2 regions of the Variovorax monticola genome follow, and region 2 is predicted to be linked to the other one. Evidence: riboswitches for the same ligand, from Rfam matches in the RefSeq annotation. Region 2 holds a riboswitch; the other holds the start of a gene.
The links. Region 2 has a riboswitch for glycine ahead of gcvT (glycine cleavage system aminomethyltransferase GcvT). Riboswitches for the same ligand answer to the same signal wherever they lie in the genome.
Positions count from the first base shown of each region.

Region 1: another riboswitch for glycine. It lies ahead of ACSFA5_RS17410 (D-amino acid dehydrogenase); the one in region 2 lies ahead of gcvT (glycine cleavage system aminomethyltransferase GcvT).

Region 1 covers NZ_JBPJZP010000004.1:604,306-615,897, reverse strand. The annotation lists gene ACSFA5_RS17445 (LysE family translocator) at 1-544, opposite strand, end outside; gene ACSFA5_RS17440 (aminotransferase-like domain-containing protein) at 579-1,808, opposite strand; gene ACSFA5_RS17435 (DMT family transporter) at 1,860-2,843, opposite strand; gene ACSFA5_RS17430 (LysE family translocator) at 2,840-3,439, opposite strand; gene ACSFA5_RS17425 (aminotransferase-like domain-containing protein) at 3,574-5,019, shown strand; gene ACSFA5_RS17420 (PhaM family polyhydroxyalkanoate granule multifunctional regulatory protein) at 5,088-5,846, shown strand; gene ACSFA5_RS17415 (FIST signal transduction protein) at 5,892-7,172, shown strand; gene ACSFA5_RS17410 (D-amino acid dehydrogenase) at 7,182-8,486, opposite strand; glycine riboswitch at 8,579-8,695, opposite strand; glycine riboswitch at 8,726-8,823, opposite strand; gene rfbB (dTDP-glucose 4,6-dehydratase) at 8,941-10,011, shown strand; gene rfbD (dTDP-4-dehydrorhamnose reductase) at 10,008-10,898, shown strand; gene rfbA (glucose-1-phosphate thymidylyltransferase RfbA) at 10,926-11,592, shown strand, end outside.
Region 2 covers NZ_JBPJZP010000001.1:639,792-651,383, reverse strand. The annotation lists gene ACSFA5_RS02915 (FGGY family carbohydrate kinase) at 1-1,465, opposite strand, end outside; gene ACSFA5_RS02910 (MFS transporter) at 1,465-2,925, opposite strand; gene gcvP (aminomethyl-transferring glycine dehydrogenase) at 3,165-6,074, opposite strand; gene gcvH (glycine cleavage system protein GcvH) at 6,126-6,497, opposite strand; gene gcvT (glycine cleavage system aminomethyltransferase GcvT) at 6,550-7,728, opposite strand; glycine riboswitch at 7,774-7,886, opposite strand; glycine riboswitch at 7,899-7,989, opposite strand; gene ACSFA5_RS02890 (hypothetical protein) at 8,023-8,571, opposite strand; gene ACSFA5_RS02885 (MFS transporter) at 8,795-9,985, opposite strand; gene ACSFA5_RS02880 (AraC family transcriptional regulator) at 10,077-10,868, shown strand; gene ACSFA5_RS02875 (TRAP transporter large permease) at 10,887-11,592, opposite strand, start outside.

The sequences.
Region 1 (11,592 bases), on a different contig from region 2:
GGCGGCGCTGCAGCCAGCGGCCAACCTGGCCGCTGCACGCGCCCAGCAAGGTGTTGAACGCCAGCGCGGCCAGCGACAGCACCACGCCGAGCTGCACCAGCTGCAGCGGCACGCTGCCGCGCGCGGGGTCGACGAACTGCGGCAGGAAGACCATGAAGAACAGCAGCGCCTTCGGGTTGACCAGGTTGTTCAGCAGCGCCATGCGCACGATGCGGCCGAACCCCGCGGGCTGCGCCTGCGCACCCATGCGAAGACCGCCGCCGCTTCGCAAGGCCTGCACCGCCAGCCACACCAGGTACAGCGCGCCCGCATAGCGCAGCACGTCGAACGAGGGCGGCCACGCGGCCACCAGCGCGGTGACGCCGGTCGCCGCGAACAGCGTGTGCACCAGGTCGGCCGCCGTGATGCCCAGCGCCGCCGCGAAGCCGCCGCGCGGGCCATGGGCCACGCCGTGCGAGAGCACGAAGGCCATGTTCGGGCCCGGCGACAAGAACAGCGCCAGCACGGCGAGCAAAAAGAGCGAGAGCGTGGCGAGGCCGATCAAGGAAGGCTCCTGGTGGGTGGGGTGGGTGGCTGCCTCAGATCTGCGCGGCCGCCAGCGTCTTGTCGCCGAGCAGCACCAGCTCTTCGCGCAGCGTTTGCGCCAGCGCGGCGATGGCGATGTCGATCTGCTCGACGCTGGCCGTCACGAACGACAGGCGCAGCGTGCGCGGATCGCCTTCGCCCGCGTAGAACGGCGCGCCGGGCACGAAGGCCACGTTGCGCTCCACCGCCTTGGGCAGCAGCGTGACGGTGTCGATGCCCTCGGGCAGGCGCGCCCACAGGAACATGCCGCCCTTGGGCACGTTGAACTGCACGTCCAGCCCGGCCATCTCGCGCTTCAGCGCGGCGACCATCGCGTCGCGCTGGCGCTTGTACAGCGCGCGGATGGTGGGCACGTGGCGGTCCAGAAAGTTGTCTTTCATCACCGAGGACACCATGCGCTGCGTGAAGATCGGCGTGTGCAGGTCGACCGCCTGCTTGGCCTGCAGCAGCTTCGGGTAGATGGACTTGGGCGCCACCAGGAAGCCCAGGCGCAGGCCGGGTGCCAGCACCTTGGAGAACGAGCCCAGGTAGATCACGCCTTCGGGGTTGCGCGCGGCCAGCGGCAGCGGCGGGGCTTCGTCGAACCAGAGTTCGCCGTAGGGGTTGTCTTCGATGATCGGCAGGTTCGCTTCGGCGGCGGCGGCGGACACGGCGGCGCGGCGCGCTTCGGTCATGGTGCGGCCGGTGGGGTTCTGGAAGTTGGGCAGCAAATAGACGAAGCGCGCGGCGTCTTCCGAAGCGCGCCCTCCGGTCCCGCGTGCCTTGGCGACCAGGTCTTCGACGATCACGCCGTCGTCGTCGCTGGCCACGCCCACGGGGTTCGGCTCCATCGGGCCGAAGGCCTGCAGCGCGCCCAGGTAGGTGGGCGTCTCGACCAGCACCTTGCTGCCCGGATCGATCAGCACCTTGGCCACCAGGTCCAGGCCCTGCTGCGAGCCGGTGGTGATGAGCACCTGCGAGGCGTCGACGTCCCACGGCAGCATGTCGGCCACGGCCTGGCGCAGCGGCGCATAGCCTTCGCTGGCGGCGTACTGCAGGGCGGCCTGGCCGTCGGTGTGCAGCACTTCGGCGCAGGCGTCGGCGAAGGCCTGGATGGGGAAGGTCTTGGGCGAGGGCAGGCCGCCGGCCAGGCTGATGATGCCGGGGCGCTCGGTGACCTTCAGGATTTCACGCAGCACCGACGGGTTCATCTTGGCGGCACGTGCGGCGAGTTTCCAGTTCATGGGTTTCTTTCAGGCGGTGAGGTGAGATTCGAAGGAGAGAGTACAGGCGGATCAGCGCCCGTGCGGGCCGGCCTTGCCGGCGGCGGCTGGCGCTATTTTCGGCGCGGCCGCCTTCATGGGCTTGCCCGCGTTCACCGGCTGCGACAGCCGCTTGCCGACCACCACCGTGGCCACCACGGCGACGGCGAAGCCCAGCGTCACCGGGTCCAGCGGCTCGCCCAGGATCGGGATCGACGCGAGGATCGACAGGAACGGCTGCAGCAGCTGCGTCTGGCTCACGCGCAGCGCGCCGCCCAGCGCCAGGCCGCGGTACCAGGCGAAGAAGCCGATCCACATCGAGAACATGCCCACGTACACGAAGCCCAGCCACGACGCCGTGGCGATGGGCTGCGTCGGCCACAGCGCCAGCGTGGCCGGCAGCGTGAAGGGCAGCGCCATCACGCAGACCCAGCAGATCACGCGCTCGGCGCCCAGCGAGGGCGTGACCTGCGCGCCGTAGATGTAGCCGAACGATGCGGCGATGACCGCGCCCACCAGCAGCAGGTCGGCCCACTCGAAGCCGAAGCCATGCCCGGTCTGGCTCGCGCGCAGCACCGAGAACACCACCACCAGCAGGCTGCCCGCGACGGCGCACAGCCAGAAGCCGAGCCGCGCGCGCTGGTGCAGCACCCAGGCCGCGACAGCGGCTGTCACCAGAGGCAGCAGCGCCGTCACCACCGCCGCATGGCTGGCCGTGACCACGCGCAGTGCATAGGCCAGCAGCAGCGGAAAGCCGATGCAGTTGCCCAGCACCGCGATGCCCAGCGACTTCCACTGGTGCGCGGCCGGGCGCCGCGAGCGCGTGACCAGCAGGAAGATGGCCGACAGCACGCCCGCCAGCGCCGCGCGCCCGAGCGTGACGAACCACGGCGACAGCTGCGGTGCGTCCTGCGTGCCGGTGGCCAGGCGCGTCATGGGCAGCGTGACGGCGAACATCGCCACCCCCAGCACGCCGAGCCACATGCCCAGCGTCTCGTCCCTGATGTCGAGCTTCATACGCGCACCATCCACCAGGCCGTGAGCACCAGCACCAGGCCCATGGCGCGGTTGAACCACAAGAGGCGCTTGCCCCTGGCCAGCCAGTCGCGCAGCAGCGCGCCGAGCAGCGCATAGGTAAGGTTGCTCGCGAAGGCATAGACCATCATCACCGGCGCCACGATGGCGAACCGGCCCAGCGCGTCGGGCTGGCCGGCGATCCAGCCCGCCACCAGCGTGAGCGCCAGCAGCCAGGCCTTTATGTTCACGAACTGCAGCATCACGCCCTGGCCGAAGCCGACCGACAGCTTGTCGCCGTCGGCCTTGCCCAGCGTGGCGCTGCCGCTGAGCTTGTACGCCAGCCACAGCAGGTAGCCGATGCCCAGCACCTTGATGGCCACGCGCAGCGGGGGCACCGCCACCACCAGCGCGCCGATGCCCGCGGCGCACAGCGCCAGCAGCAGCGTCCAGCCGACGGGCACCGCCACGACGAAGCGCATGGCGCGCGGCATGCCGCCGTTGGCGGCCAGGGCGGTGGACAGCGTGGTGTTGGGTCCGGGCGAGAAACTCATCGCCGTGGCCAGCACCAGCAGCGCGGTGAATTCTTGCCAGTTCATGGCACACACTCTAAACTTCAGACCATTACAGTGCCAATACAGATGATCGAACAATCCCGGAATCTGTATTGGTCAATCCTTCGACACAGCGCCGCTTCAAGAGAGCGGGCGCTCCTGCCGCGAGTGAACCACGCATGCTGACACGCACCTCCACCCAGTCGCTCACCAGCCAGCTGGCCGACCGCCTGGCCGAGCGCATTCGCACCCGGCTGCTGGCGCCCGGCGCGCGCCTGCCGTCGGTGCGCGAATGCGCGCGGCAGCAGGGCGTGAGCCCGTACACGGTGGTCGCGGCCTACGACCAGTTGCTGGCGCAGGGGCTGGTCGAGGCCCGCCGGCAACGCGGCTTCTATGTGCGCGACTCGGCCCCGGTACAGGACGGCCGCCCCAGCAACGGCGCGGACGCCGGCACCGTGAGCGGCATGCCCGCCGCGATGGCCGTGCAGATGATGGCCTCGCGCGTGCCGGCCGACGCCAGCTCGCTGATCCGCAGCATGTTCCACCGCCCGAGCGACAAGCCGCAGCCGGGCATGGGCGTGTTCCCGCCGGACTGGATGGCGTCGACCTTCATGCCCACCGCCGTGCGGCGCATGACCGGCACGGCCGTGCTGCAGGAGCTGTCGCTGCAATACGGCGAGCCCGCCGGCGACATGGCGCTGCGCCGCAGCCTGTCGCAGAAGCTGGTGGGCATCAACGTGCCGGCCTCGCCCGAGCAGATCGTGACCACCATCGGTGCCACCCATGCGCTGGACATCGTGAGCCGCACGCTGCTGCGCGCGGGCGACCCGGTCATGGTCGAGGAGCCGGGCTGGGCGCTGGAGTTCGCGCGGCTGGAGGCGCTGGGCATGCGCATCCTGCCGGTGCCGCGCCGCGCCGACGGCCCCGACCTGGAGGTGATGGCGCAGTACTGCCTGCTGCACAAGCCCAAGCTGTTCGTGAGCGTGAGCGTTCTGCACAACCCCACGGGCTACAGCCTCACGCCCGGCAGCGCGCACCGCGTGCTGCAGCTGGCCAACGCGCACGACTTTCACATCGTCGAGGACGACACCTACAGCCACCTCGCGCCCGAGCACGCCACGCGCCTGAGCGCGCTCGACGGGCTGCAGCGCACCATCTACGTGAGCGGCTTCGCGAAGATATTGGCGCCCAACTGGCGCATCGGCTTCCTGGCCGCGCCGCCCGCGCTCAAGGAGCGGCTGCTGGAGACCAAGCTGCTGGCCACGCTGACCTCGCCCACGCTGTTCGAGCGGGCGTTGTCGTGGTGCATCGACCAGGGCCAGCTGCGCCGCCACGCCGAGCGCATGCGCGTCCGGCTGGACGGCGCGCGCAGCCGGTCGGTGAAGCTGGCCATGTCGCACGGCTGCACCTTCGCGTCGGAGCCGGCGGGGCTGTTCGGCTGGGTCGATACCGGCGTGGACACCGACGCGCTCACCCAGCGCATGCTCGACCAGGGCTACCTGCTGGCGCCGGGGTCGCTGTTCCATGCGCGCCGGCCGCCGAGCACCCTGATGCGCATCAACTTCGCGACCTCGCAGGACGCGGCCTTCTGGAAGGTGTTCAGCAAGGTGCGCGGCGAGCTCTGAGGCCTGCGAAAAGCCCGGGGCCTTGGAGTAAGCTGCCGGCACAAGAAAACCCAGCCTGGAGACCCCCCATGAGCAACGCCGACAAGCCCTTCGACTTCAGCCAGTTCGTCCCCGGATTCGACTTCCTGAAGAACCTCGCCGGCGGCGCGGCCGCAGGGGCCGGTACCGGGGCCGGCGCGGTGCCCGGCATTCCGAGCCTGGCGAGCTGGGTGGCGCCCACGCTGAGCGTGGAAGAGGTCGACAAGCGCATCCAGGAACTCAAGACGGTGCAGTACTGGCTCGAGCAGAACGGCCATGCGCTCAAGGCCACGATCCAGGCGCTCGAGGTGCAGAAAATGACCCTGTCCACACTGCGCGGCATGAACGTGCGCATGGAAGACATCGCCAGCGCGTTCACCAAGCAGGCCGCCGCGATGGCGCCGGCGGCTGCGGCGGCCGCGACCGCGCCGGCCCCCGCGCCCGAGCCCGAAGAGGTCGAAGACGAATCGCCCGAGGAAGAAACCTCGGCACCGGCGAAGTCGCGCGGCAAGCCCGCTTCGGCCGGGTCGAAGGCCGGCGGCGCGGGCGTGGTCGACCCCATGCAGTGGTGGGGCGCGCTCACCGAACAGTTCCAGCAGATCGCCAGCACCGCGCTGCAGGACGCGGCCCAGCTCAAGGTGCCGGCCATGGCGCAGCCGCTGGCCGATGCCGTCAAGGCGATGGGCACGCCGGCCGCGCGCAAGCCAGCCGCCGCAAAGCAGGCCGCCGCACGCAAGGCCCCTGCCGCGCCGGCCGCCAAAAAGAAGACCGCCACCGCCGCGCGCAAGCGAACCTCCGCCCGGCGCTGACGTCATACACAGATATTTTTTGAAGAGAACGGGTCGGCACGCATCATGAAGTTGTTTCCCTCCGGTCATGCCACCCATCCGCAGTGGCGCATGGCGGCCGGCCTCGTGCTGGCCCAGTTGCGCGCGCAAATGGCCCTGCCCGACTACGCGTCGGCGCCCACCCTGGGGCTGCTCTACATCACCGACCACTACGCCAGCGACGCGCAGGACATCCTCGACCACCTGAGCGCCGAGCTGTCCGAGGTGACCGACTGGTCGGGCACGGTCGGCATCGGCGTGTCGGCCAACAACGCGGAGTACTTCGACGAGCCCGGCATCAGCCTGATGCTGTGCGCGTTGCCGAGCGACCAGTACCGCGTGTTCTCGGGCGTGGCGCCGCTGGGCAACTCCGAAATGAGCGGCTTCGAGGCGCACACGGCGCTGGTGCATGCCGACCCCGCGACGCCCGACCTGGCCGAGCTGATCGGCGAGATGGCCGGGCGCACCGACACGGGCTACCTGTTCGGCGGGTTGTCGTCGGGCCGCCACGGCTCGCTGCAGTTCGCCATCGGCGGCAACGGCAACATCCGCGGACATGGCGCGGCGGGCGGCGTGTTTTCGGGCGGCATGTCGGGTGTGGTGTTCGGCGAGGGCGTGCGGGTGGTGTCGCGCGTCACGCAGGGCTGCCAGCCGCTGCGCTCGGGCGCGGTGCGCGAGCGCGAGATCACCGAGGCCGACGGCAACCTGCTGCTCAAGCTCGACGGCGAACCGGCGCTCGACGTGCTGCTGGCCGACCTGCAGGTGTCGCTCGAGCGGCCGCAGGAGGCCATCGACGCGGTGCGCAACACGCTGGTGGGGCTGGCCGACGCGGGCAGCGACGGCATCCGCCGCACCGGCGACCTGGGCGCCGATGTGCTGGTGCGCCACATCATCGGCCTGGACCCCACGCGTCGCGGCATCGCCATTGCCGACACGGCCGAGGCCGGCATGCGGCTGACCTTCTGCCGCCGCAACGCGCAGGCCGCGCGGGCCGACCTGATGCGCATCTGCGCCGAAATTCGCGAAGAACTGGAGCCCGAAGAGCAGACGCTGGCCACCGCGCGCGCCGTGGCCGCGGGTGAGGCCGAGGCCGCGCCGCACCCGGCGCGGCGCATTGCCGGGGCGGTGTACGTGAGCTGCTCGGGGCGCGGCGGGCCGCACTTCGGCGCGCCGGGCGCGGAGCTGCAGATCGTGCGGCATGCGCTGGGCGACGTGCCGCTGGTCGGCTTCTTCGCGGCGGGCGAAATTGCCCGCCACCATCTGTATGGCTACACCGGCGTCCTGACGGTGTTCACCAGCAACGACTGACCCTGGCGATCACGCCGGCTGCAGCACGCGCGACTGCGGCGCAGGCATGCCGCCGGTGAACGCGAAATCGACCTCGGGCGCCAGCCCGCTCACGATGCGCGCGATCGACTTGCCCGAGCCGCAGGCGTGCGTCCAGCCGAGCGTGCCGTGGCCGGTGTTCAAGAACAGGTTCGCCAACCTGGTCTTGCCGATCAGCGGCACGTTGCTCGGCGTGGCGGGGCGCAGGCCGGTCCAGAACTGCGCCTGCGTGGTGTCGCCGGCGCCCGGAAACAGCGCTTCGACGCGGCGCACGATGGCTTCGCAGCGCACCGGGTTCAGGTCGCGGTCGTAGCCGTTGAGTTCGGCCGTGCCGGCGATGCGCAGGCGGTCGCCCGACGCCGAGGTGTAGCGCGAGAACACCAGCTTGAACTCGTCGTCGGTCAGCGAGACCTGGTAGGCCTTGGAGGCGTCCTTCACGGGCAGCGTCACCGAGTAGCCCTTGGCCGGGTAGATCGGCAGCCGGATGCCCAGCGGCGCGGCCAGCAGCGGGCTCAGCGAGCCCATCGCCATGACGAACGCGTCGCCGCGAATGCGCTGGAAGCGGCCCTCGGCGTCGGTCACCTCGACGTGGTCGACTTTGCCGCCGGCTTCGCGCAGGGCGGTGACGGTGTGGCTCATCAAGAACTTCACGCCGGCCGCGGCCGCCAGTTTCGAGAGCTCGCGCGCGAAGCGGTTGGCGTCGCCCGATTCGTCTTCCGCCGTGAAGGTGGCGCCCGCGAGCTTGGGGCGGATGTGGGCGAGGGCGGGCTCGATCTTCACCGCCTCGTCGGCTGAGATGACCTGGCGTTCGCAGCCCAGCGCGCGCATCTGCTCGGCGGGGGCGAGGGCGCCGTCGAACTCCTTTTGCGTCGTGTAGAAGTGCAGGATGCCCTGGGTGCGCTGGTCGTAGTCGATGTGCGTGTCACGGCGCAACTGTTGCAACACGTCGCGGCTGTAGGTGCCCAGTTGCACGATCTGTTCGATGTTGTGGCGGGTGCGCGCTGGCGTGCATTCGCGCAGGAACTGCAGGCCCCAGAGCCACTGGCGCATGTCGGCGCGAATGCGAAACAGCAGCGGGGCGTCTTCCTTGCCCAGCCACTGCAGCACCTTGAGCGGTGCGCCCGGGTTGGCCCACGGTTCGGCATGGCTCACGGAAATTTGCCCGCCGTTGGCAAAGCTGGTTTCGGCGGCCGGGGTGGCCTGCCGGTCGATCACGGTCACTTCGTGGCCGAGTTGCTGGAGGTAGTAAGCCGAGGTCACGCCGAGCAGGCCGGCGCCAAGAACGATCACGCGCATTTCAAATACCTTTTGAGGTTGAAGCGCTTGAACGACGGGCGTGGTGTGCTATTGAATCAATAGCAGGCAACCGGACGACCGTGGTCCAAGTTGCCGCTCCCCCTGTCCTCGGTACCTGAGAGATTCACCCGTTGCGCCCGCAGCGGGTTTGCTCCTTCGGTGCATCGTTGCCACTGTGCGTGGTGCGATGGCTCTCCAGACGGCGTTGTCAGTTGGTGCAGTACTGACCCCTTGCCGAAATCTTCTTCGAAGACCTCGTCGGGCCGACCTGAGCGTTCATGGGAGTTTGCGCCTTCGGTAGGGCCACCTGGGTGGCCCGCTCTCCTGCAGTGTGGCCGATTGTAAACACCGGTTGCGCCCGCGAGACAAGCCTTGTGTTTCGGCACACCGACCCAATGGGATAATCGCCAGTTCGTTTGCCGCAGGGCAAATGCTTCATATAACAGGGGACCCCATGATCTTGGTTACCGGCGGCGCTGGCTTCATTGGCGCCAATTTCGTACTCGACTGGATCGCGAACAGCGACGAGCCGGTCGTGAACCTCGACAAACTGACCTACGCGGGCAACCTCGAGACCCTCGCGTCGCTCAAGGGCAACCCCAACCACATCTTCGTGCAGGGCGACATCGGCGACAGCGCGCTGCTCGACCGCCTGCTGGCAGAGCACAAGCCGCGCGCCGTGGTCAACTTTGCAGCCGAATCGCACGTCGACCGCTCCATTCACGGCCCCGAAGACTTCGTGCAGACCAACGTGCTCGGCACCTTCCGCCTGCTCGAATCCGTGCGCGGCTTCTGGAGTGCGCTGCCGGCCGAGCAAAAGGCAGCCTTCCGCTTTCTGCACGTGTCGACCGACGAGGTCTACGGCTCGCTTTCCAAGACCGACCCCGCCTTCACCGAAGAGCACAAGTACGAGCCCAACAGCCCGTACTCGGCCAGCAAGGCCGCCAGCGACCACCTCGTGCGCGCCTGGCACCACACCTACGGCCTGCCGGTGGTTACCACCAACTGCTCGAACAACTACGGGCCGTTTCACTTTCCCGAAAAGCTCATTCCACTGATGATCGTCAACGCGCTGGCCGGCAAGCCGCTGCCCGTGTACGGCGACGGCATGCAGGTGCGCGACTGGCTCTACGTGAAGGACCACTGCAGCGCCATCCGCCGTGTGCTCGAAGCCGGCAAGCTCGGTGAAACGTACAACGTGGGCGGCTGGAACGAGAAGCCCAACATCGAGATCGTCAACACCGTGTGTGCGCTGCTCGACGAACTCAGCCCCAAGGCCGGCGGCAAGCCGTACAAGGAACAGATCACCTACGTCACCGACCGCCCCGGCCACGACCGCCGCTACGCCATCGACGCGCGCAAGCTCGAAGCCGAGCTCGGCTGGAAGCCCGCCGAGACCTTCGACTCCGGCATTCGCAAGACCGTCGAGTGGTACCTCGCGAACAGCGAGTGGGTGCGTAACGTGCAAAGCGGCGCCTACCGCGAGTGGGTCGAAAAACAGTACGACGCGAAGGCTGCTGCATGAAGCTGCTGCTGCTTGGCAAGGGCGGGCAGGTGGGTTGGGAATTGCAGCGCAGCCTGGCGCCGCTGGGTGAGCTGGTGGCGCTCGATTTCGACAGCACCGATTTCCATGCCGACTTCAGCCGCCCCGAGCAACTGGCAGAGACCGTGCTGAAGGTGCGCCCCGACGTCATCGTCAATGCGGCGGCGCACACCGCCGTCGACAAGGCCGAGAGCGAGCCCGAGTTCGCGCGCAAGCTCAACGCCACTTCGCCCGGCGTGGTGGCCGAGGCGGCGCAGCAGATTGGCGCGCTGATGGTGCATTACTCGACCGACTACGTCTTCGACGGCAGCGGCACCGCGCCCTGGAAGGAAGACGACGCGACCGGCCCGCTGAGTGTGTACGGCCAGACCAAGCTCGAGGGCGAGCAGCTGGTGGCGCAGCATTGCGCAAAGCACCTCATCTTTCGCACGAGCTGGGTGTATGCGGCGCGCGGCGGCAACTTCGCCAAGACCATGCTGCGGCTGGCGAAGGAGCGCGACAAGCTCACCGTCATCGACGACCAGTTCGGCGCGCCCACGGGCGCCGAGCTGCTGGCCGACATCACGGCGCACGCCATCCGGGCGACGCTGCAAGACCCCAAGAAAGCCGGCCTCTATCACGCGATTGCCGGCGGCGAAACCACATGGCACGGCTACGCGCGGTATGTGCTCGGGCTGGCGCAGCAGGCCGGCGTCGAGCTCAAGGCCGGACCCGATGCCGTCGAGGCCGTGCCGACCAGCGCCTTCCCGACCCCGGCGAAGCGCCCGCACAACTCGCGCCTGGACACCACCAAGCTGCAGACCACCTTCGGCCTGCGCCTGCCCCCGTGGCAGGACGGCGTTGCGCGCATGCTGCGCGAAACGCTCTGACGCGTGAATTCACACGAGAAGAAAAGCATGACCACGACGACTCAACGCAAGGGCATCATCCTGGCCGGCGGCTCGGGCACCCGCCTGCATCCGGCGACCCTGGCGCTCAGCAAGCAGCTGCTGCCCGTGTATGACAAGCCGATGATCTACTACCCGCTCAGCACGCTGATGCTGGGTGGCATGCGCGACATCCTGATCATCAGCACGCCGCAGGACACGCCGCGCTTCCAGCAACTCCTGGATGACGGCAGCCAGTGGGGCATCAACCTGCAGTACGCGGTGCAGCCGAGCCCGGACGGCCTGGCGCAGGCCTTTCTCATCGGCGACAAGTTCGTGGGCAATTCGCCGAGCGCGCTGGTGCTGGGCGACAACATCTTCTACGGCCACGATCTCGTGAACCTGCTCGCCGACGCCGACAAGAAGCCGTCCGGGGCCACCGTGTTCGCATACCACGTGCAAGACCCGGAGCGCTATGGCGTGGTCGCGTTCGACGCGAAGGGCAAGGCCAGCAGCATCGAAGAGAAGCCCTTGAAGCCCAAGAGCAGCTACGCCGTCACCGGCCTCTACTTCTACGACAACCAGGTGGTGGACATTGCCAAGGCCGTGAAGCCGAGCGCGCGCGGCGAGCTGGAGATCACCGCCGTCAACCAGGCGTACCTCGAACTGGACCAGCTGAACGTGCAGATCATGCAGC
Region 2 (11,592 bases):
CGCGCCGCGCCTGACGCTCGCCGCCGTCGATCTGCGGCTCGAACACCGCGTCGTTTTCCAGCGTGGCGCGGGCCTGCTGCAACGAGTCCCACAGCAGGCCCGAGGCGCCGGCGAGAAATGCGATGCCGCGCAGGCTGGCGCGGTCGGTTTCCTTCATGCGCCGCACCGGCATGCCGGTGAGGTCGGCCTGGATCTGCAACAGCGCGGAACTGCCCGACAGGCCGCCGCCGACCACCAGTTCGGACACGCGCACGCCTGAGACCTCTTCGTTCGACTGGATGCACGAAGCCACCGAATGCGCGATGCCTTCGAGGATGGCGCGTGCCACCTCGGCGCGCGTGGTGGCCATCGAGATGCCGGTGAGCGAGGCCCGCGCGGCGGGCTCCATCGCGGGCACGCGCAGGCCGGTCAATGCGGGAATGAAGGTGACGTCGCGCGAGCTGCCGGCGGTGGTTGCGAGCTGGCTGATCTGCGCCGCGTTGTCGAACCACTGCAGCTTGTCGCAGACCCAGTTCAGTGCGGAGCCTGTGGTCGCCACGAAGGTCTCCACCGCGAAGTGCGACACACCTTGCGCGCGGCGTGCCGTCATGGTGAGCGTGCCGTCATGCAGCCCGGCGTTGGCAGGCTGCACCGGGCCGGTGATCACGTCGACGAAGCTGCCCGTGCCGTGCACGCACATCGCCTGTTCGCGGTCGAGGCAGCCCAGGCCGATGGCGCCCGCATGCTGGTCGCCCGCGCAGGCCAGGATGGGCACGTCGATGCCCAGCAGGTCGGCGCGGGTGCGGCCGAACAGGTCGGCGTCCTCGCGAAGTTCGGGCAGCAGCTCTTGGGGGAAGCCGAGCGCTTCGATCCAGTCGAGGTGGTAGCGGTGCTCGGCCAGCACGTAGGCGCTGCCCGAGGTCACGTTGGTTGGGGTGGTCACGCAGGCGCGCTGGTCCGACAGGTGCCACAGCAGCCAGCTGTCGATGGTGCCGAAGGCCAGCCGGCGTTCGTCGAAGGCGCGCGCCACCGCGGGCGTTTCGCGCAGGTGGTGCGTGGCCCAGAGGTAGGGGGAGCGCACGCCGACCGGGCGGCCCATCTGCTTCACGAGCAGCGTGTCCCACCGCGGTGCGAGCCGGTTCAGCTCGTCGACGTAGCGGGTGTCCTGCCACACCATGGCGGGCACCAGCGCGCGGCCGGTGTGCGTGTCCCACAGCACGGCCGAACAGCGTTGCGTGGCGATGGCGAGCGCGGCGATGCGCTTGTGCTCGGCGTGCGCGCGCGCGATGGTCGTGCGGCACACGGCCAAGGTCTTGTCGAGGATTGCGTTGGCGTCCTGCTCGACCACGCCGGGGCGTGGCGTGTCGACCTGCAGCGGTGCGTATTCGAGGCACGACACGTGCCCGTCGCGGCCGACCACGGCCGCCCGGGTGCCCGAGGTGCCTTCGTCGATGGAGAGGATCACGTCCTCGGTGAAGGACTTCATCAATGCATCTTTCCCACGGCGGGCTGCAGGGGTTCGGAAAGCGCGCGCGCGTCGTCCTTGAACTGCGGCGCGCCGGCTTCGTTGTCTGGGTTGATGGTGGTGCGGGTCGGGTCCCAGCGGATCGCGAAACAGATCACGCTCGCGACGAGCGGCACCACCGACAGCACGAGGAAGGTGTGCTCCAGCCCGTACTTTTCGCGGAACAGCGGGAACACCAGCAGCCCGAGCGCCGCGCCGATGGACCCCAGCGCGCCGATGATGCCGTTGGCGCCCGCGCGCAGCTCGCTGCGGAACGACAGCGACGACAGGCTCTTGCCGTTCGCACCTGGCCCGCCCGAGTGGAACAGGATGAACAGCGAGGGCACCGTCACCGCCAGCCACAGCGGCATGCGGCCGTGGAACAGGCCCAGCGTGAGCAGCATGACGAACACCATCGCGAAGCCGAAGGCCGAGGCGCGGCGCAGGCCGAGCTTGCGGCCTATCCACGGCGAGAGAAAGCCGCCGAAGATGCCGAACACGTTGAAGGCCAGCGCGCCGAGGGTGGCCTGGGCGAAGTCCTTGCCGAACAGCGTCGCGCTGATCAGCGGCAGGTACCAGCCCACCGCGAAATACTGGATCGACTGGCCGACCTGAACCGTGGCCGCGAGGATGGTGCGCTGCAGGTACACGCCGCGAAAGATCAGCAACACGTTGGCGGCGCCGCGGCGCGCCTGGTTGAGTACCGGCAGGCGTTCGTTGTTCGGTGCGGCAACGAACAGCCGGCCGTAGATGCGGCTCATGGCCTTGGCGGCTTCGTCGAGCCGTTCCTTGCGGGCCAGCCAGACCGGGCTTTCAACCAGCAGCGCGAACTGCAGCACCAGGATGGTGACGCCGAAGACCGCGGTCGCCGCCACCGAATAGCGCCAGATCGCGTCGCCCACTTCCCACGAATAGAACACCAGCGCCAGCAGCAGGTTGGTGCAAACCGCCGCGTACCACATGCCCTGCCAGGTGTTGAGCCGGCTCTTGAGCTTGGCCGGCGTGAACTCGGCCAGTACCGCCATCGCGATGGCGAAGTCGATGCCGTAGGCCGCGCCCACGAAGAAGCGGCCGACCAGGATCATCTCGAAGCTGGGCGCGAACACCACCAGCACCGCGCCGATCACGGCCAGCAGCTTGGCCAGGATGAGCGGGCGGATGCGGCCCCAGCGGTCGGCCATCCAGCCGCCGATGGGATTGAACGCAATGGCGACCCACGAGGCCATCGAGGTCATCAGCGCGACCTGCGCGGCGCTGAGCGACAGGTTGCGCGTCATCGGGCCGAGGCCCGCGCTCAATGCGGAGTTGGAAAAGGCGTCGAGGAAAAGTCCGCCGAGCGCGAGCCACCAGATGACGGCGGCCCGGCCGACGATGCCCTGGCGTGAATCCAGGTAGGCGATGACATCGTCGATGCCGCGGATCTTGATCGCGTTGGGTTGCACAGTTGTCTCCATTGGAATAATCCGCAAGAGGACAAACGCAAACCATGCAGGCGCGACAAAGCCATCTCACAGATGGTCTTTAAATCTGAACCTGTACGTAAATTTTAAGTGCGAACTTTTCGCTGAGTCAACGAAGGCCGAGGCAGTGTTAACCACTAGCGGGCCCGGCGCGCGCGCATCGGCCGCGCAGGGCGATGGGAGCGACGCGCCTTCGCGCGTCGCTGGTCCTCAAACGGTCCTCAGGCCTCTTCGGCTTCCTTGTAGTCGCCCACCGGCACGCAACTGCAGAACAGGTTGCGGTCGCCGTAGACGTTGTCCACACGGCCGATCGGCGGCCAGTACTTGGCCTTCTTGAGTTCGGCCAGCGGGAACGCGCCGAGTTCGCGCGAGTACGGATGCGCCCATTCCGTGCCGAGCAGGCTGGCCGCGGTGTGCGGTGCGTGCTTGAGCGGGTTGTCTTCCTTCGGCCAGACGCCTTCCTCGATGCGGCGGATCTCGCCGCGAATGGCGATCATCGCGTCGATGAAGCGGTCCAGTTCCACCAGCGGCTCGCTCTCGGTCGGCTCCACCATCAGCGTGCCCGGCACCGGGAAGCTCAGCGTGGGCGCGTGGAAGCCGTAGTCGATCAGGCGCTTGGCCACGTCCTCGGCAGTGACGCCGCTGGTGTCCTTCAGCGGACGCAGGTCCAGGATGCACTCGTGCGCGACGTGGCCGTTGGGGCTCGCGTACAGCGTGGGGTAATGGTCCTTCAGGCGCGCGCTGATGTAGTTGGCGCTGAGGATGGCCGTCTCGGTCGCGACCTGCAGGCCCTTGGCGCCCATCATGCGGCAGTACATCCAGCTGATCGGCAGCACGGCCGCATTGCCCAGCGGTGCGGCGGACACGGCACCCACGCCGTGCGAGGCCAGGCCGGCGGTCGCATGGCCCGGCAGGAACGGCACCAAGTCTTCGACCACGCACACCGGGCCCACGCCCGGCCCGCCGCCGCCGTGCGGAATGCAGAAGGTCTTGTGCAAATTCAGGTGACTCACGTCGCCGCCGAACTCGCCGGGTGCCGCCACGCCGACCAGCGCGTTCATGTTGGCGCCGTCCACGTACACGCGCCCGCCGTGTTCGTGCACCAGCTCGCAGAGTTCCTTGACGCGCGTCTCGAACACGCCGTGCGTGCTGGGGTACGTGATCATCACGGCGGCCAGGTGGGCGCTGTGCTTTTCGCAGGCGCGCTTCAGGTCGTCCATGTCGACGTTGCCCTGCGCGTCGCAGGCGGTCACCACCACCTGCATGCCGACCATCTGCGCGCTGGCCGGATTGGTGCCATGGGCGGAAGACGGAATGAGACAGATGTTGCGATGGCCCTGGCCCTTGGCTTCATGAAAGCCCTTGATGGCCAGCAGGCCGGCGTACTCGCCTTGCGAGCCCGCGTTGGGCTGCAGGCTGATGCCCGCGTAGCCGGTGGCCTCGCACAGCCACGCGCGCAGTTGCGCGTCGAGCTGGGCGTAGCCCTGCAGCTGGTCTGCCGGCGCGAAGGGGTGGATGTTCGCGAACTCGGGCCAGGTGATCGGAATCATCTCGCTGGTGGCGTTGAGCTTCATGGTGCAGCTGCCCAGCGGGATCATGCTGCGGTCGAGCGCCAGGTCCTTGTCGGACAGGCTGCGGATGTAGCGCAGCATCGAGGTTTCGCTCTTGTGCGTGTTGAACACCGGATGCGTGAGGAAGCCGCTGGTGCGGCGCAGGTCCTCGGGGATCAGCGGCGTGGCGCTGGCGGCCAGGTCGTCGAAGCGGGGCATCGCGGTGCCCGCGGGCACGAACAGCGCCCACAGCGTCTCGATGTCCGCGCGCGTGGTGGTCTCGTCCAGCGAAATGCCCAGGTGGTGCTGCAGGCGCTGGCGCAGGTTGACGCCGCCCGTCTGCGCGCGCTCCAGAATGGTCTGCGTGTCGTCACCCGTGCTCACGGTGAGCGAATCGAAGGCGGTGGCATTGACCGGCTCGCGGCCCATCTGCGACAGGCCCTTCGACAGGATGGCGGTGAGCGCCGCCACGCGCTGCGCGATGCGCGTGAGGCCGTCGGGCCCGTGGTACACGGCGTACATGCTGGCCACCACGGCCGGCAGCACCTGCGCGGTACAGATGTTGGACGTGGCCTTCTCGCGGCGGATGTGCTGCTCGCGCGTCTGCAGCGCCAGGCGGTAGGCCGGCTGGCCGTGCGCGTCGACGCTCACGCCCACCAGGCGGCCCGGCAGCGAGCGCTTGAACGAATCGCGGCAGGCGAGGTAGGCGGCGTGCGGGCCGCCGTTGCACAGCGGCATGCCGAAGCGCTGCGTGGTGCCGCAGACGATGTCGGCGTCGAACTCGCCGGGGGCGACCAGCAGCGTGAGCGCCAGCAGGTCGGCCGCGACGATGAAGGCGGCGTCGCACTGGTGCGCATGGCCCGCGAGCGGGCGCAGGTCGTGCACGTGGCCGGTGGTGGCGGGGTACTGCGCGAGCACGCCGAAGAACTCGCCGCTCACCATCAGCAGCGGCAGCGTTTCCGACACGGTGCTCACCTTGACCTCGATGCCCAGCGGCGCGGCGCGCGTCTTGATGACTTCGATGGTCTGCGGGTGGCAGTCGCCCGACACCAGGAACACGTTGCTCTTGGCTTTCACGCTGCGCCTGGCCAGCGTCATGGCCTCGGCCGCGGCCGTGGCTTCATCGAGCATCGACGCGTTGGCGATGGCCATGCCCGTGAGGTCGCACACCATCGTCTGGAAGTTGAGCAGGGCTTCCATGCGGCCCTGCGAAATCTCGGCCTGGTAGGGCGTGTAGGCGGTGTACCAGGCGGGGTTTTCGAGCACGTTGCGCAAAATGACGCCGGGCGTGTGCGTGCCGTAGTAGCCCTGGCCGATGAAGCTCTTGAACACCTTGTTCTTCGACGCCAGCGCCTTCAACTCGGCCAGCGCGTCGGCCTCGGTCACCGGCGCGGGCAGCCGCATCGGCCTGGCGCGGCGGATGGCCGCCGGCACGATGCCGTCGATGAGCTCCGCGCGCGTGGCCGAGCCGATCACCGGCAGCATGCGCGCCTCGTCCGCCGCATCGATGCCGATGTGGCGGGCGAGAAATTCTTCGGCGTTCTCTAGTTCTTGCAAAGAGGGAAGGGCGGGAATCGGCATGGCGGTGAAGGCTGGAGAAGAAAAGAAAAGGCGGCTGAAGAACTCAGCGCATCAGGATTCGGCGGCGAACTTGTCGTACGTGGCAGCGTCGAGCAGCGCGTCGAGTTGCGCGGGTTCGCTGAGCTTGACCTTGAAGAACCAGCCGGTGGCCAGCGGGTCGCTGTTGGCAAGCGAGGGGTCGGCGCGCAGCACTTCGTTGACTTCGACGATCTCGCCCGACACGGGCATGAACACGTCGGCGGCGGCCTTCACCGATTCGACGACGCCGGCGACTTCGCCCTGCGCGAAGCTCTTGCCGACTTCGGGCAGGTCGACGAACACGACGTCGCCCAGCGCGTCCTGCGCATGCACGGTGATGCCGACGGTGGCCGCGCCGTCTTCGGCCGACACCCATTCGTGGTCCTTGGTGTACTTGATGCTCATGGAAAAACTCCTCGTGGAAAAAATTGATTCGGGGTGCAGAGCCTAGCCGTGGTCAGCCCCGGAAATAGCGCGTCGGCACGAAAGGCAGCGTCGAGACTTCCATCGGCACCGGCTTGCCGCGCACGATGGCCTGCAGGCGCGTGCCCGGCCCCGCGAACGCTGTGGCCACGTAGCCCATGGCCACGCAGCGGTCGGCCGTGGGGCCGAGCAGGCCGCTGGTGACGATGCCGATGTCGTGGCCTTCGAAAGACTGGAGCACCGTGCCCTCGCGCACCGGAATGCGCTCCAGGGCGACGAGGCCCACGCGCTTGCGCTTGAGCGTGTCGTGATCGGTGTGGCCGGCGGCCCCCGGGGTGGCCGCGGCGAGCTGGGCCAGGATCTTCGCGGCGCCGGGGAAGCCGCCTTCGCGCGCGCCACCGGCACGGCGCACCTTCTGCATCGCCCAGTTGAGCGAGGCCTCGACCGGTGTGGTCGTGGTGTTGATGTCGTTGCCGTACAGGCACAGGCCGGCTTCGAGCCGCAGCGAATTGCGCGCGCCGAGGCCGATGGGCTTCACCTCGGGCTGGGCCAGCAGGAGCCGGGCCAGCGCCTCGGCGTCCGTGCCAGCCACCGAGATCTCGAAACCGTCTTCGCCGGTGTAGCCGCTGCGGGTGACGAAGGCAGCGATGCCGCCGATCCGCACCGCGCCGCCGGTCATGAACACGAAGCGCTCGATGCCGGGTGAGAGGCGTGCCAGCGTGGCCGCCGCCTGCGGGCCCTGCAGCGCGAGCAGGGCGTGGCCGGGCAGGGGCTGCACGTCGCAGCGGCCGCCGATCTTCTGCCGGATGTGGGCGATGTCGGCCGCTTTGCAGGCGCCGTTGACGATCACGAAGAGCGAGCCGTTGCCTTCGTTGAAGAACATCAGGTCGTCGAGGATGCCGCCCTCGTCGTTCAGCAGCAGGCCGTAGCGCTGCTTGCCGGCGGGCAGGTCGATCACGTCGACGGGCATCAGGGTCTCGAACGCCGCAGCGGCGTCGGGGCCGGCCAGGCGCAGCTGGCCCATGTGGGAAATGTCGAACAGACCGGCCGCGTCGCGCGTGTGCTTGTGTTCTGCCATCAGGCCGGCGGGGTATTGCACCGGCATCGCGTAGCCGGCGAACGGGACCATGCGGGCTCCGAGCTCCACGTGGAGGTCGTACAGCGGGGTCTTGAGCAGCGGGGTGTCGGGGGCGGAAGCAGCGGAAGAGGCCATGGGGCGCTCCAAAGGGGCAGACGAAATCCATGACGCAAGCCATGGGCCACCCCTGCTGTCCGCTTTACCTGAGAGATTCGCCCCACGATCGGGGTTTGCTCCTTCGGTGGGCCGCTGCATCGTTTCAGGTACGGCGGCCTCTCTCCAGCAAGGAAACGCCGGTGTGTACCGGCGCCTTGTCAGTCCTTTTGCCTGAGCGTTCGGGAATCCCCTGCGCCTTCGGCGGCCCCGTCGCGCGGGGCTCTCTCCTGACCGGGGCGAGTGTAGTGGATCGCGGTGCCCGGGGTTTTCGCGTCAGTGGACGATTTCAGCCGGCGGCAGCAACCGGTCGATGCGTTCGCGCAGCGATTCGGCGCGCTCCGGGCCTGCGGCCTTCTCGATTTCGCTGAGCATCAGCGCGGCGATGGTCATCATGGCCTCGCGGTCGCGCGCCTCGCGCAGGGCGTCGCGCATCTGCAGGGCGAACTTGGGGTCGCGGCGCACGAACATGCGCTCGCAGATGTCGAACAGGAACATGCGCGTGGTGGCCAGCGAGCGCTTGCCGTCGAAGTTGTCGGCCGAGGTGCTCAGCTGGATCGGGTCGGCGGCGGGTATCGCCGGGGCCTGCGCCGCCTGCGCGGCCGCAGCCGCAGCCGCTACGGCCTGCGGGTCTTGCAGGTAGCCCCGCTGCACCAGCGCCTGGAGCGCCTGGTCGGCCTCGTCCCGGGTACTGAACAGCGGGCTGAAGTCTGTCAGCGAGCGCCGGCCGTCCGCCATGAGCAGCAGCGCGCGCTCCCGTTGGCTGAGCGTGCGCTGGCCGCCCTGGAGTTCATCGCGGGCCTTGTCGGTCTTGGTGGGGAACATGGCAGCCACAGCTTTCGGGAGTCGAGGGCTGCAGCATCGTTGCAAGCGGTGACATCTTCATGAACCGTTTGGTTTACACGGGCAACGGTTGCTGGCGGCGTCATCCGCCCGCGATCTCCTTGCGAATGAGCCACTGGTTGCCCACGCGCTGCAGCGCCAGCGTCTTGCGGCTCGACCCGAGCGATCGAACGACACCTTGCGCTGCGCAACCGCACGCCAGCGTTCAGGCCGCCGCGCCCTTCGCTCCCTCCGGCATCACCTGCACCACACGGTTGCGCAACCGCAGCGCCAACACCGTCGCCGCGCCCAGCACGCACAGCACCGCGGTGAAAGTCACGCCCAGCCCGCGCGCGTCCGACAGCATGCCGAACAGCGGCGACACCAGCCCGCCCACCGACAGCGCCAGCCCCAGCGTGATGCCGCTGGCCGTGGCCGGGTTGCGCGGCAGGTAGTCCTGCGCCAGCGTCACCTGCGCGGCGAAGGGCAGGAACATGCTCATGCCGAGCAGCGCGGTGCAGGCCAGCGCCCAGCCGGGCGTCGGTGCGAGCACCAGGCCGGCGAGCGAAGGCAGGGCCAGCACGTAGCCGCTGCGGATGGTGCCCATGCGTCCGATGCGGTCGCCGAGCCAGCCCCCGAGCAGCACGCCCACCGCGCCCGCGGCGGTGAAGCCGGTGAGCGCCGCCGCGCCCTGGAAGGCGGTGCCGTGCAGGTCGCGCGTGACGCGCAGCGACAGCATCGACAGCACCGTGACGTACGGGACCGACCAGCCCACGATGGTCGCCACCAGCAGCCCGAAGGCGCGCCAGTCGTTGTGGGGCTTGAGCACCTCGCCGGCGGCCTTGCGCGCGGCGGCTGCGGTGGCGGCGGACGCACCGCCGCGCCCTGCATTCGCCAGCAGCCACACCACGCCCATCGCCAGCGCCGGCACCCCCAGCAGGTAGCTGCGCGCCAGGCCTCCATCACCGACCACCGTGGCCGCGAGCACCGGCGCAAAGGAGGCACCGATGGTGCCGCCCACCGAGAACACGCTCATCGCCTTCTGCGAGGCGCCCCCGGCCGCGCGCGCCGCCACCGTGGCCGGCGGGTGGTAGGCCGCGATGCCCAACCCGCACAGCGCGATGGCGATCCAGGTCAGCAGGTAGCTCTGGCCGATGCCCGCCAGCACCACGCCCAGCGCCGCCACCAGGAAGCCCGTGGGCACCAGCCAGCTGCGCGGGTGACGGTCGGCGTACAGGCCGAACAGCGGCTGCACCACGCTCGACAGGCCGGTGGCCGCGAGCATCAGCCCGCTCACGGCCGTATAGCTGTAGCCGCGCTCCAGCACCATGAAAGGCAGCAGGGCGGGCACGAGGCCCTGGTAGAGGTCGTTGACGGCATGGGTGCCGGTGAGCAGGCCGAGGCGGCGCTTGTTCATTCGATCGCTTTCTGGATGTCCATTGAAAATAGCCATCGTATGAAGCCGCGCGAAGATATTCCTGCTACGAATTGGCATCTATCGTCGAGAAATGGACAAACCGAACCCGAGCCTGAACCTGCGCCCCGAAGAGGGCGAGTCGACCCCGCGCGCGGTGGCCGTGCTGGCGACAGACCCCGACGGCGACGCCTTCATTCCGCTGCACACGCACCGGCGCGGGCAGCTGATCCATGCAATTTCAGGCGTGATGCTCGTCAGCGCGGTGGCTGGCAGCTGGGTGGTGCCGCCGGGGCGCGGCGTGTGGGTGCCGGCCGGCATGGCGCACCAGATCCGCATGGCGGGCGAGGTGAAGATGCGCACCGTCTTCGTCGAGCCCGGCACGCGCGCGGACCTGGGCGGCGACTGCCGCGTGATCCGTGTCGGCGAGTTGCTGCGGGCGTTGATCGTCACGGCGGCGTCGCTTGCGCTGGACTATGCGCCTGGCGGTCGCGACGAACGGGTGATGGAGCTGATCCTCGACGAGATCGAACGGGCGCCGGCCCTGTCGCTGCATGTGCCCATGCCGCGCCACGCGCGACTGGCCGCGCTGTGCGAGGCACTGGTGCGCGACCCGTCGCTGCCCGCGTCGCTGGACGACTGGGCGCTGCGCCTGCACATGAACAGCCGCACGCTGGCGCGTCTGTTCCAGCGCGAAACGGGCATGAACTTCGGCGCATGGTGCCGGCAGGCGCGGCTGCTGCTGAGCCTGCCGAAGCTGGCCGCGGGCGCGTCCATTCTCGAAGTGGCGCTGGCGCACGGCTACGAGAGCCCGAGCGCCTTCACCGCCATGTTCCGCCGCGCGCTGGGCGTGCCGCCCAGCCAGTACCTGCACCAGGACGGCTGAGCTTTCGAAGAAACCGCGCTACTTGAACCCGAGCGCCCGCGGCAACCACGTGCTCAACGCCGGCACGAAGGTCAGGATCATCAGCACCGCGCCGTGCGCCCAAAGGAAGGGCACCAGCTCCTTCACCAGCGCCGACATCGGCACCTTCGACACGTTGCAGGTCACGAACAGCAGGCCGCCCACGGGCGGCGTGATCATGCCCAGCGTGAGGTTGAAGATCACGATCATCGCGAAGTGCACCGGGTCCACGCCCAGCTTCATGGCCACCGGCGCGAGGATCGGCGCGAGCACCATCACGCCCGGCAGCGGCTCGATGAAGATGCCGAACAGCAGCAGGAACACGTTGACGATGATCAGGAACATCCACGGCGAGAGGTTCATGCCCACCAGCCATTCGGCCATCTGCTGCGGAATGCCCTCGATGGTCAGCACCCAGGCGAACGAGGCCGACAGGCCGATGATGATCAGCACCGACGCCGACAGCAGGGCGGAGCGCGAAAGAATGTCCGGCAGCGCTTTCCACTCGAGCGTGCGGTAGACGAACTTGCCGCACACCAGCGCATAGAACACCGCCACCACCGAGGCTTCGGTCGGCGTGAACCAGCCGGCGCGCATGCCGCCCAGAATGACCACCGGCAGCAAGATCGCGGGAATCGCCTTCCAGGTGGTGATGAGAATGTCGCGCAGCGGCGGCGTGCGGCCTTCGCCCTTGTAGTTGCGCTTT